Regions from separate parts of the Desulfobacter sp. genome, predicted to be linked through region 2. Evidence: riboswitches for the same ligand, from Rfam matches in the RefSeq annotation. Region 2 holds a riboswitch; the other holds the start of a gene.

Region 1 (5,605 bases), on a different contig from region 2:
TCAACAGAAGGCAATTCCTGCGGCTGGGTTGGCCGCGATGACTAATTGGGCGCAGCCCGTTTGGGGAGGTTATTTCATGAAAAAAAGTGTAAAGATGCCATTGATTGAGTTGGCAGGTACGCCAGCCGAAGTGGGACGAGGCTAAAGATGTCCCATCTGGCCGATGAGCATATTCTGGGGATTCCCGATCAGTGTGGACGCAGACCCGATATTGCTCGACACGGCCAGACCCAGCAAAAAGGGAACAGGATTCAATCCGGCTCGTTTGAGAGAATAGGCCAGGATCGGTGCCATGGCAAAACAGATGATATCATTGGCAAGAAGGGCGGACAGCAAGGCTGAAACAAACATGCTCACCAGAAGAAACAAACGGGGCCGGTCGGAAAACCCAAGGATTTTTTCAGCGGCAGCGGTGTAAAATCCGCCAAGACGCAGCTGGGCCGAAATAATCATCAGCCCGTACAAAAGGCAGAGGGTTGGAAAGTCAATGCAACGTACCGCCTCCTGGGGCGATACCCCGCCGAAGACAACCATGGCGATGGCCCCCAGAATGGCAATGCCCACCCTGTCCACGGCCAGGCCGGGGATTCGTCCCATGGCAATTCCCAGATAACTCACAAGAAAAATAACCAGTGCCGTCATAGTTCGTCTTCCACAATAGTCAGATATATGACAGCATATACACCTAATGGATAAGGAATTGGATGGTAAACTTTCGGATATTGGCCCAGTCTTTCTGAGGATTGAAGCGTATATTAGCGAAGATTGACATGAATCAAATTGAAATGCTTCATCAGCACTGCCATCCCCAAAGCCCACTTGACAGGGGCCTCTTATTGCGCGATCATAGGCCCTGTGTTGAGGCGCCCGTTTGGGCCTAACAGGGAATCCCGTTAAAATCGGGAGCGGTCCCGCCGCTGTAACCGGGGACAAGACCTGCACATTGCCACTGTGCGTTTTTAAGGCGCATGGGAAGGCACAGGGATTTGAATGATCCGGGAGCCAGAAGACCTGCCTGAACTGATTATGTGCGTTGTGCGGAGGGAACCGTCGATGCAGACTTAAATAATTACAAGGGCCAAGAAAACTGGGTGCAGCCCTTCAAGTCCTTTATGGCTTGAAGGGCTGTTTTGTTTTTTTGGGAGTCCTGTATGCGGGATCGCCTCCTCGGGTCGAATGGCGGCAGGAATGTCTAGGCAAATATGTCCCTGCCGGTTTTTTTAGTGCGCGGTGCAAGTTCCGGATGGCTTACAGCGCTTTATTATTAACATCCAGGGTAATCAGGAGAACATTGTATGAAAAAATTGATTTCCGCAGCAGTTGTTTTGGCCATGGTTTTGTGTGCAGCAAATGCATATGCCCACAAAGAAGCAAGAAAGATGAAAAAAGGCATTCTGCTGGTGGCATTTGGCACCAGCGAGGCCTCAGCAAAGGTCTCTTTTCAAAACATTGAGGCAAAAGTAAAAAAGGCGTTTCCCGGGGTTGATGTGGTCTGGGCCTATACCTCTCATATTATCCGGCATAAACTGGCCAACCAAGGTGAGATTATTCTTTCCCCGACCCAGGCACTGGCCAAAATGATGGACCAAGGCTACACCCATGTGGCAGTGCAGTCCCTTCACACTATCCCGGGAGAAGAGTACCATGAGCTGACCATGACCGTGAATGGTTTCAAGGCCATGCCCGGTGGTTTTGACAGGCTCATTTTAGGCTTTCCCATGCTGGGTGCCCAGGACACGGTTGCCAAAGCGGTTGACGCTGTCATTGCCACGCTGCCCAAGGCGCGTAAGGCAAATGAACCTGTTGTGCTCATGGGCCATGGCACCCACCATCCGGGGAATATTTACTACTCCGGGATGAACTGGCAGGTTCAGCAAAAAGACCCCAACATCATCATGGGCACTGTGGAAGGGTATCCTGAACTTGGGGATGTCATTGCCTGGCTTAAGGCTAAAAAGGCTAAAAAAGTATGGGTAATGCCCTTTATGTCAGTTGCCGGGGACCATGCCAAAAATGATATGGCAGGCGATGAAGAAGATTCCTGGAAATCCCAGCTCACCAAGGCTGGATTCTCCTGTCAGACCGTGCTTAAAGGTACTGCTGAATATGATGAATTTGCCGACATCTGGGTAAGTCAGCTGGCAAAGGCAATGGAACATCTTAAATAGAAGCTGAAAGGAAGTTTGTTAACCATGCCAGCTGCAACAGGCATAAAAAGCGCCCCCGCCCGGGTGGCAATTATTCTTGGCCTGCTGCTGGGCGGGGTCATTGTTTTGTCTGCGGCCATGGGCGTGGTTTGCCTGCCCTTTGCACAGGTGCTGGCCGTGATCTGGGAAAAGCTCTGGGGCCGGGGCCCTGCAGATGCGCTGGCGTCGGCCATTATCTGGGATGTGCGCCTTCCCAGAATTTTTACAGCCGCCATTGTGGGGGCCGGGCTCTCTGTTTCCGGGGTGGTGTTCCAGGGGATTTTGAAAAATCCCCTGGCTGATCCCTATACCCTTGGCATTTCAGCAGGTGCGGCCTTTGGGGCCTGTGTGGCCTTTTTTTTCAACTTGAGTTATTTTCCGGGTTTAAGTGTGGGGCTGTGCGCCTTTGCCGGTGCTGTTATGACTTTGGCCGTGGTGCTGTACCTGTCCGGCGGCACTGCCGGCGGGTATTCATCCGGCAACCTGATTCTTTCGGGTATTATCGTTGCCGCTATTCTTTCAGCCGGGATCAGTTTCTTAAAATATGCGGCGGATGAACGGGTCTCTGTGATCATTTTCTGGCTCATGGGCAGTTTTGCCGCCAAGACCTGGAAGGATGCAGGGCTTTCCCTTGCCTTTGTGAGCCTGGGCGCTGTGGTGTGCCTGTGTTTTGGCAGGGACTTGAATCTTATGGCCTTGGGCGACCGGGCTGCCGCCTCCCTGGGCGTAGATGTGAAAAAATCCCGTCTGATTCTTTTGGCCGCAGCCTCACTCATGGCGGCAGTGTGTGTGTCCGTGTCCGGCATCATCGGATTTGTAGGGCTTTTAGTGCCCCATATGATGCGCCCGATTGTGGGGGCGGACAACCAGTGGCTGATGCCGGTTTCCCTTCTGGCAGGGGCGGTGCTGCTGCTGTGTGCAGATACCTTTACCCGGGCCGTACTGCCTTCGGAACTGCCTATCGGGGTACTCACCGCATTGATCGGGGGGCCGTTTTTCTGTTATGTGTTTAAACGGCAGTTCTCCGGAAAACAAAAGTTTTAAGGCCCATGGGATATATATTAAAGGATATCTGTTTTTCCTATGAAAACCATCCCATTTTTTCAGGGATCAGCCTGGAAATAAAGACCGGGGTCTTCCATGGTGTACTCGGGCCCAACGGCAGTGGGAAAACCACCCTGCTTGACCTGATCACAGGACACCTGAAACCGAAAACCGGCAATATCCTGCTGAACGGCAGGCACCTGGATGATTTCAACGCCTGGGAGCTTGCAAAAAAATGTGCTCTGGTGCCCCAGGATTTTTCGGTGAACTTTCCCTTTACCGTGGACCAGGTGGTAATGATGGGCCGGTATCCCCATCTGGGCCGGTTCAGTGGGCCTGGTGCAAAGGACCGGGAACTGGTGGACCAGGCCATGTCTGCCACGGGGATCAGCGATTTTTCCCTTCGCCAGGTTACGGAGCTGTCCGGCGGGGAACGCCAGCGCGTGGTCTTTGCCAGGGCACTGGCCCAGGACGCGCCCTGCCTGATCCTGGACGAGGCCTTTTCCAACCTGGACATCCGCCATACCCTGGCGCTCATGACCCTGGTTGCGGACAGGGTGAAAAACAACGGTCTGACCGTGATCAGTGTTATGCAGGATCTTAATCTGGCTGCCCGGTTCTGCCGGTCCCTGCTGTTTTTAAAAAATGGGCGGATCGCTGCCCATGGGCCGGTGGATGAAATTTTAACTGAATCGGTAATTTATAAGGTCTTTCAAGTGTCATCCAAAGTGTATTACGATGAAACGATCAAATGCAGACAGGTGGTATTCTTATAATGAAAACGTTAAAATACATATCAGCAGTTATTTTTGTGGCTTTTGGGGTCTTGACCGTGCCAGTGCAAAGCCATGCCGGCAATGTTGTTACGGATGCTGGGGGACGCAGCATCCAGGTTAATGCGCCCTTTACCAGGATTATCAGCCTGTACGGTGCCCATACCCGAAATTTGAAAACCCTGGGGCTTGATGATGAAATCATCGGGGTTTGTCCCATGGACGAATGGGCGGGAAAACCGGGATATTCCTACCATGACGGACTGGAAAAATTCATGGCTGCCCAGCCGGACCTGGTTTTGATCCGGCCCATGATCGACCGGGCCTATACCGCCCTGGTAAAGGGTATGGAAAAATCAGGTATTATTGTTGTTTCCCTTCAGCCCGGCAGTGTGGACCAGATGTTTGACTACTGGCTGGATCTGGGCATTCTCACCGGCAAAGTTGATCAGGCGCGGCAGATGGTCTTCTCATTCAAGGATGAAATTGCAAAGATTACGGCTGTGACCCGGGCGATTCCGGATAAAAAACAGGTCTATTTTGAGGCCATACATTCCCGGATGAAAACCTTTACACCCGGTTCCATGGCTATTTTTGCCCTGGAAACAGCAGGCGGTGTAAACCTTGCCCAAGACGCGCCCGCCGTGAGAGGCACCAATATCGCCTTTTACGGCAAAGAGCGGATTTTATCCCATGCCCATGAGATTGATGCATACCTTGCCCAGAAAGGCGTCATGAACCAGCCCACACTAGAGATGATCAAAGACGAGCCCGGCTTTGACGTGATCCGGGCGGTAAAGGAAAATCAGATTTTCATTGTGGATGAAACGATCGTATCCCGGCCCACCATGGATCTGCTCAAAGGCATTCACACCATTGCCGATATTCTTTATCCCGGAGCCCTTGAAAAAAGCGGTGTCAAATGAAGGGGATCGTGGTTGCCGGCGTTCACTCCGGGTGCGGCAAGACCACCATTACCCTGGGGCTGATGGCTGCATTCAAGCGCCGGGGACTGCAGGTTGCACCCTTTAAAACAGGCCCTGATTTCATTGATCCGGGGCACCACACCTTCATCACAGATGTTGCCGGCAGGAACCTGGACGGATGGATGCTGAAAAAACAGACCAACCTGGAGATTTTTAAGCAAAACAGCGGACAGTCCGACATTGCCGTGGTGGAAGGGGTGATGGGCCTGTTTGACGGGTATGACGGCAGAACCGAAGCCGGTTCCACGGCCCAGATGGCCAAATGGCTGGATCTGCCCGTGCTGCTGGTGGTGGATGCCCGCAGCATGGCCCGAAGCGCCGGGGCCCTGGTCCAGGGGTTTGAAAATTTTGACCCGGACCTTAAATTCGCAGGGGTTCTGTTCAACCAGGTGGGCAGTCCCGTCCACCTGGACTATCTGACCCAGGCCCTGGCGGGCAATGTGAGGATGCCCTGTCTTGGCGGAGTGGGCCGGAATCCGGACATTGAAATTCCATCCAGGCATTTGGGCCTTGTCACCAGTGACGACCATGGGCTTGGCGATCAGATGCAGGATGCCCTTGCCGATCTGGTGGAAAGCTGCATGGATCTTGATGCCCTGCTGGATTCACTGCCCCG
Region 2 (5,605 bases):
GTCTCCAGGATGCCAATTTTGTGGATGCCCTGATCCATGCCCTGCACTGCGGCTCCTATATTCTGCCCTTTGATGAAACCTCACCTGTGGACACCACCCAAGCCCCTGCCTCATATTTCCTGGGAAAGCCCTATATCATGGGTCACACGGCTGAATTCACTGCCCAGCTTCTGGATATCAGCAGAGAGGAGATGGACGAGGTTGCGCTTCGTTCTCACAACAATGCGGAACGGGCCACCAACGACGGCAGCTTTGCCGACGAAATTGTTCCTGTTGAAGTGCCCCGGCGCAAAAAAGACCCTGTCATCTTTGACAAGGACGAACATTTCAGGCCCGGTATGACCCTGGAAAAACTTGCGGCCCTGCCCCCGGCCTTTATTCCGAAAACCGGCAGGGTCACTGCCGGAAACGCCTCGGGCATCAATGACGGGTCCACCGGCATGGTGATCATGTCCGCAGAAAAGGCCAAAGAATTAGGCCTGGCCCCCATTGCAAAGATCAAAGCCACGGGCATGGGTGCCTGCCATCCTTCGGTCATGGGGCTCTCTCCGGTACCGGCGGTCAAGGATCTGATGGCAAAATCCGGTATTGCCATTGATGATTTTGACCTGATTGAGGTGAATGAAGCCTTTGCCGCCCAGTACCTGGGATGTGAAAAAGAGCTGAACCTTAACCGTGAGATCACCAATATCAACGGCTCCGGCATTGGTTTAGGCCACCCCATAGGCTCCACCGGTGCCCGGGTCATAACCACGTTGATGTATGCCATGAAAAATAGAGAAAAAAGCTTAGGCCTGGCCACGCTTTGCGGCGGCGGCGGCGTATCAATGGCCTGCGCAATCGAGATGCTTTAATGATGAAAACAAAAAACCAGCCACTGAACCTGCAACCCTATTTTACGGATAAAAAACAGACAAATGACTTTTCCCTCGGACAATATCCCTGGCAACACCCCTGATGAGCCCCTGCCCCTGAGCAAAACAAAGAAAAAAAAGATGGCCGAAAACCTTCAGAAACTTGGAGAGGATTTAAGCCTGCTTTCCGTCAGCCAACTTAAACTGTTAGCGCTTGAACCGGACCTGTTCAAAGCCCTGGTCCAGGCAAAATCCATCACCTCCAATGTGGCGGCCAGGCGCCACAGACAGTACATCGGCACCCTGATGAGGCAGATGGACCCGGAACCGATACTGGCTGCACTTGAACAGTTAAAAGCAGCCCCCACCGGTATTTACAGCCCCAAACCCGAAATTGATCCGCAAACAGACAAGACCAGCCAGGCGTTTTTAGACAGGCTGCTGGCCTGGGATGATGACACCCTGGAAACAATCCTTGCAGCCGCCCCTGACATGGACCGCCAGCAGTTACGACAGATGATCAGAAATGCCAACAAAGATATATCCAGGCAGGAAAAAAACTCAAAATTTTTAAATGCATTGAAAGAACTAGTCATTCAGTTTAATAAATTATGATCTGATCATGAAATATGCCGCCTGGATGACACCCGGCAACTATTTTGAACAGGCGTTTCTATGCCTTTTAAGCTGTGTTGTCCTTGGCATTGGCATTTTTTTCGAAGTCAAGGCAGGGCTCACTTATCTGCCCGGGGAAGGCCTGGTCATGGCTTTGGCACAGACCTTTGGCGTGGAGTTCGGGAAAATCAAAATCGGTACAGATGACTCTCTGGTCGCCATCGGCATTGTAAGCGCCCTGTTTTTCCTGGGCGCACTGGAGGGTATCAGGGAAGTCACTGTGGTGGCTGCTGTGCTGGTCGGCTATATTGTCAGATTCCTGCACACCAGATTCTTCTTATTTGAGCAGTGGCTTAAGGGCCGTGGGAAAAAAATAAATCATCCGCTTTGACCACGGCTACTCGATAAATTTTATATCAATTTCTTCTGTGTTTTCTTTTTGTTTCATCTCGAACTTTCCGCTTGCGGTAATGGTAAATTCCCTCTGGGATGCGGCATTCTTTAATTGTGATGCCAGTTTTCCGGCGGCTTCATGTTCACAATCAATATTGAAAAACAGCTTTAGATTTTTTGCATTTTCATCATCAAACTGGATTATAAAGGGGTTGTGCTCAATAAAAACCAGATCATCATATGTATAGGTAACATTGAGTCCGGTCTCCTGAATAATTTCTGTTGCTATACCAAGTGGTCTTAATTCCATAATGTGTTAAACCTTTTTGATTAATTTTTCCTAAGTCCATTTTAACAATTCAATTTCACCACATACTTGAACCGACGCTTCAATGGCTGGCATGATAACATAACCCGGCTGATTCTGATAGCAGAACGGAGCTGATCCATTGATCAAAAATTACTGAAAATTATTGACCTTGGTATCAAACAGGTTTACGGTACCCTCCAACATAGTGTTGTCAGATCTTTGGCAAACGGAACACGGTGCAAATCCGTGACGGACCCGCCGCTGTAATGGGGCGCACACACCCTGCCATGCCACTGGAAAATTTTTCCGGGAAGGCGCAGGGCGAAAAGAGCCAAACCCCTGAGTCAGAAGACGTGCTTTAAGATTTTTGTCATGCAGAACGCGATGGTAAAGGGTTTTGCAGGAAAATGTTCCTGCATGCCTAAAAAATCATGAATTGCTGCAGGACAAATCAATGAGGTAAAACTATGTCCCTGCTTGAACAGACCATTTCGGCCATCAAACCCGAACTGAACCAGAAAGCCTTTGCAAAGGCCAAACAGCGCCTTCAGGATCAGGCAAAACCCTCCGGCAGCCTGGGAATCATGGAAGAGATCGGGGCCCGTCTGGCCGCCATCAAAGGAACCATTGACGTCCATTTAACCAACAAGCACATCATCACCTGCGCCGGCGACCACGGTGTGGTTGAAGAAGGGGTCAGCGCCTATCCCCCGGAAGTCACCCCCCAGATGGTGCTCAATTTTGCCGGGGGCGGGGCATCTGTCAACATCATCGGCAAACATGCCGGGGCCCGGGTGAAAGCCGCGGATATCGGAGTAAATTTTGATTTTCACCCCGGGCTTCCCATTTTTCATAAAAAAGTGAGGCACGGTACCGCCAATTTTACAAAGGGGCCGGCCATGACCTGGGAAGAGGCGGTCAGATCCATTGAAGCAGGCATTGAAATCGTTAATGAACTGCACGCCCAAACCCCTGTGGATCTTCTGGGTACGGGGGATATGGGCATTGGAAATACCACGCCCTCTGCTGCCATTATTGCGGCATTTTCAGGCCTGCCTGTGGAACGCCTGACCGGCCGGGGTACAGGGGTTGACGATAAAGGCCTTGCCAGAAAGATTGCTGCCATCCAAAAGGGACTGGACATCAACAAGCCGGATCCCAAGGACCCCCTTGATGTGCTGGCCAAGGTCGGGGGCCTTGAAATCGGCGGGCTGGCAGGGCTGGTGATCGGTGCTGCCGCCAAAGGCATTCCGGTGATCTGTGACGGTCTGATCTCCACGGCAGGCGCCCTGATTGCCTGTGAACTGGCCCCGGCAGCAAAAAATTACCTGTTTGCCTCCCACAAGTCTGTGGAGATCGGCCATAAATACATGCATGACCGCCTGGGTCTGGAGCCGTTGATCGACTTGAGATTCCGCCTTGGGGAGGGTACCGGTGCTGCTGTATGCATGGAACTTCTGGATCTTGCCACGCGTATTCTTGCAGATATTAAGACCTTTGAGGAAGTAGGCATTTCCCAATGTCATTCGTCATCCCAATCCTCATAACCCGGGTATTGTTCCGGATTTTCCCCCGTTGCCTCGATGACCCGGGGATAAACAACACCGGGTTGTGCCTCTTTATCCTTGTGCCTGGTTTTATTGATCTGAAACACCCAGTTGTCGCCAAAATCAAACAGATAAAACAGCTTCATACCGGGTAGCATTGGCCAGGCACTGGATATGGGAACCCGCTGGTATGTATTGACCGGATGAAAGTCTTCCCAGTCCGGGGCCCCGCCCACCACCTGGGCCACATGCCGGGGGTGCCTTCCTATATAAAATTCAAACAAATGGTCATTATCAAAATCCACGGCCTTTTGAATGGCCTCGTGCAGGTCCAGAAACGATGCACGCCAGTCAATTTCTATCACCCGGACCCATTCCGGTTCCGCGCCCTGGAGTTTGATTCGCAATGTCCATATTTTCTTTGGCTGTTTCAGGTATACAATGTTGTTCATTTTTTTACGGCCCCTTTTCTTTTAGGCTTAAAAACGGGTTACCTTATACATTCAACCCGGTGTAAAGGCCAGCGTAAAAGAACCTTTTTGCCTTGAATCATTGACATTGCAACCTGGATACCTTTATTTAACCTTGTTATTGAACCTTGGGGACAGGGATACAATAAATAACTTGTAAACAGGTTGTATTTTTTTCACACGCCATTATATTAACGACTCTTCACTGGCACGGTTTTTTCGGGTCGTGCAGTAACAAAATAAATTAGGGCAAAACCACATGAAATTTGACACCTATGCAATAAACAGCACCCTGAAAAAAAATCTGAAAGAACAGGGGTTTATCAGGCCCACAGATATTCAGTACAAAGCGATTCCCTCTATATTAAAAGGTGAAGACGTCCTGGCCATTGCACAGACCGGAACCGGAAAAACCGTTGCATTTGCAGTGCCTGTTATAAATACCATCCTAAACCTGAGGAAAACCCAAAAGAAACCAGGCATCCAAAGTATTATCATGGTTCCCACCAGGGAGTTGGCTGTGCAGATACAGGATGTCTTTATGGTGTTATGCCGCAAAACGAGGGTTAAACCCTTTGCCGTTTTCGGCGGGGTGGAACAGGATAAACAGATTCAAGAACTCGTAAAAGGGGTTGATATTCTGATTGCCACGCCGGGCCGCATGTTTGACCTGATCAGCCAGAAAGCCATTGATATCAGCCAGGTTAAAATTTTAATCCTTGATGAAGCGGATCAAATGCTGGCCAAAGGATTTTTTGATGATATCCAGTGTATCAAACGCCTTTTAAAACAACGGCACCAGACCCTGTTTTTTTCAGCAACAATAGACAAGAACATCAAGAAGCTGGCCTATTCACAGGTTACGTCATCTGCCGTACGCATCCAGATATCGCCTGATGATCCGGTATCAAAAAATGTATCCCACTATGTGTTTTTTGTGGAAATGGACGATAAACGCTTTTTTTTGCGCAAATTCATCCGGGAAAATCCGGAAAGCAAAATCCTGATTTTTGTCAGGACCACCGTACGGGCCGAACGGGTGGCCAAAGCCCTGGAAAGAGCAGACATAAACGCGTTGACCATTTATGGCAAAAAAGACCAGGACCAGCGGCTGGCGGTTTTGACCCGGTTTAAACAGGGTGATGACAAAATACTTATTGCCACAGATGTGTCAGCCCGGGGCATTGATATCCCCAATGTTGACTATGTGATCAATTATGATCTTCCCGAACAAAAAGAAATTTATGTCCACAGGGTGGGCAGAACCGGCCGCGGGCGATCCAAGGGTAAGGCCATATCCTTTTGCAGCAGCCAGGAAAAAGACCTGTTAACGCAAATCCAGGAGTTTATAGGCAAACCAGTAGAAAAAATAGCAGTTTCCAAGGACGAATACGCCTTTACGGTTGACGTCACAGA

What was found. A riboswitch is a leader RNA that binds a small molecule or an ion and turns the genes downstream of it on or off. The one in region 2 is predicted to bind cobalamin.
Region 1: another riboswitch for cobalamin. It lies ahead of AB7U36_RS04260 (sirohydrochlorin cobaltochelatase); the one in region 2 lies ahead of cobT (nicotinate-nucleotide--dimethylbenzimidazole phosphoribosyltransferase).

The regions. Positions count from the first base shown of each region.
Region 1 covers NZ_JBFXHE010000031.1:2,800-8,404, forward strand. The annotation lists gene AB7U36_RS04255 (SLC13 family permease) at 142-642, opposite strand; cobalamin riboswitch at 845-1,033, shown strand; gene AB7U36_RS04260 (sirohydrochlorin cobaltochelatase) at 1,296-2,168, shown strand; gene AB7U36_RS04265 (FecCD family ABC transporter permease) at 2,193-3,230, shown strand; gene AB7U36_RS04270 (ABC transporter ATP-binding protein) at 3,236-4,006, shown strand; gene AB7U36_RS04275 (ABC transporter substrate-binding protein) at 4,006-4,929, shown strand; gene AB7U36_RS04280 (cobyrinate a,c-diamide synthase) at 4,926-5,605, shown strand, end outside.
Region 2 covers NZ_JBFXHE010000010.1:4,288-9,892, reverse strand. The annotation lists gene AB7U36_RS01945 (thiolase family protein) at 1-854, shown strand, start outside; gene yjgA (ribosome biogenesis factor YjgA) at 918-1,469, shown strand; gene AB7U36_RS01935 (hypothetical protein) at 1,477-1,860, shown strand; gene AB7U36_RS01930 (hypothetical protein) at 1,867-2,172, opposite strand; cobalamin riboswitch at 2,344-2,547, shown strand; gene cobT (nicotinate-nucleotide--dimethylbenzimidazole phosphoribosyltransferase) at 2,640-3,719, shown strand; gene AB7U36_RS01920 (IS1096 element passenger TnpR family protein) at 3,695-4,171, opposite strand; gene AB7U36_RS01915 (DEAD/DEAH box helicase) at 4,449-5,605, shown strand, end outside.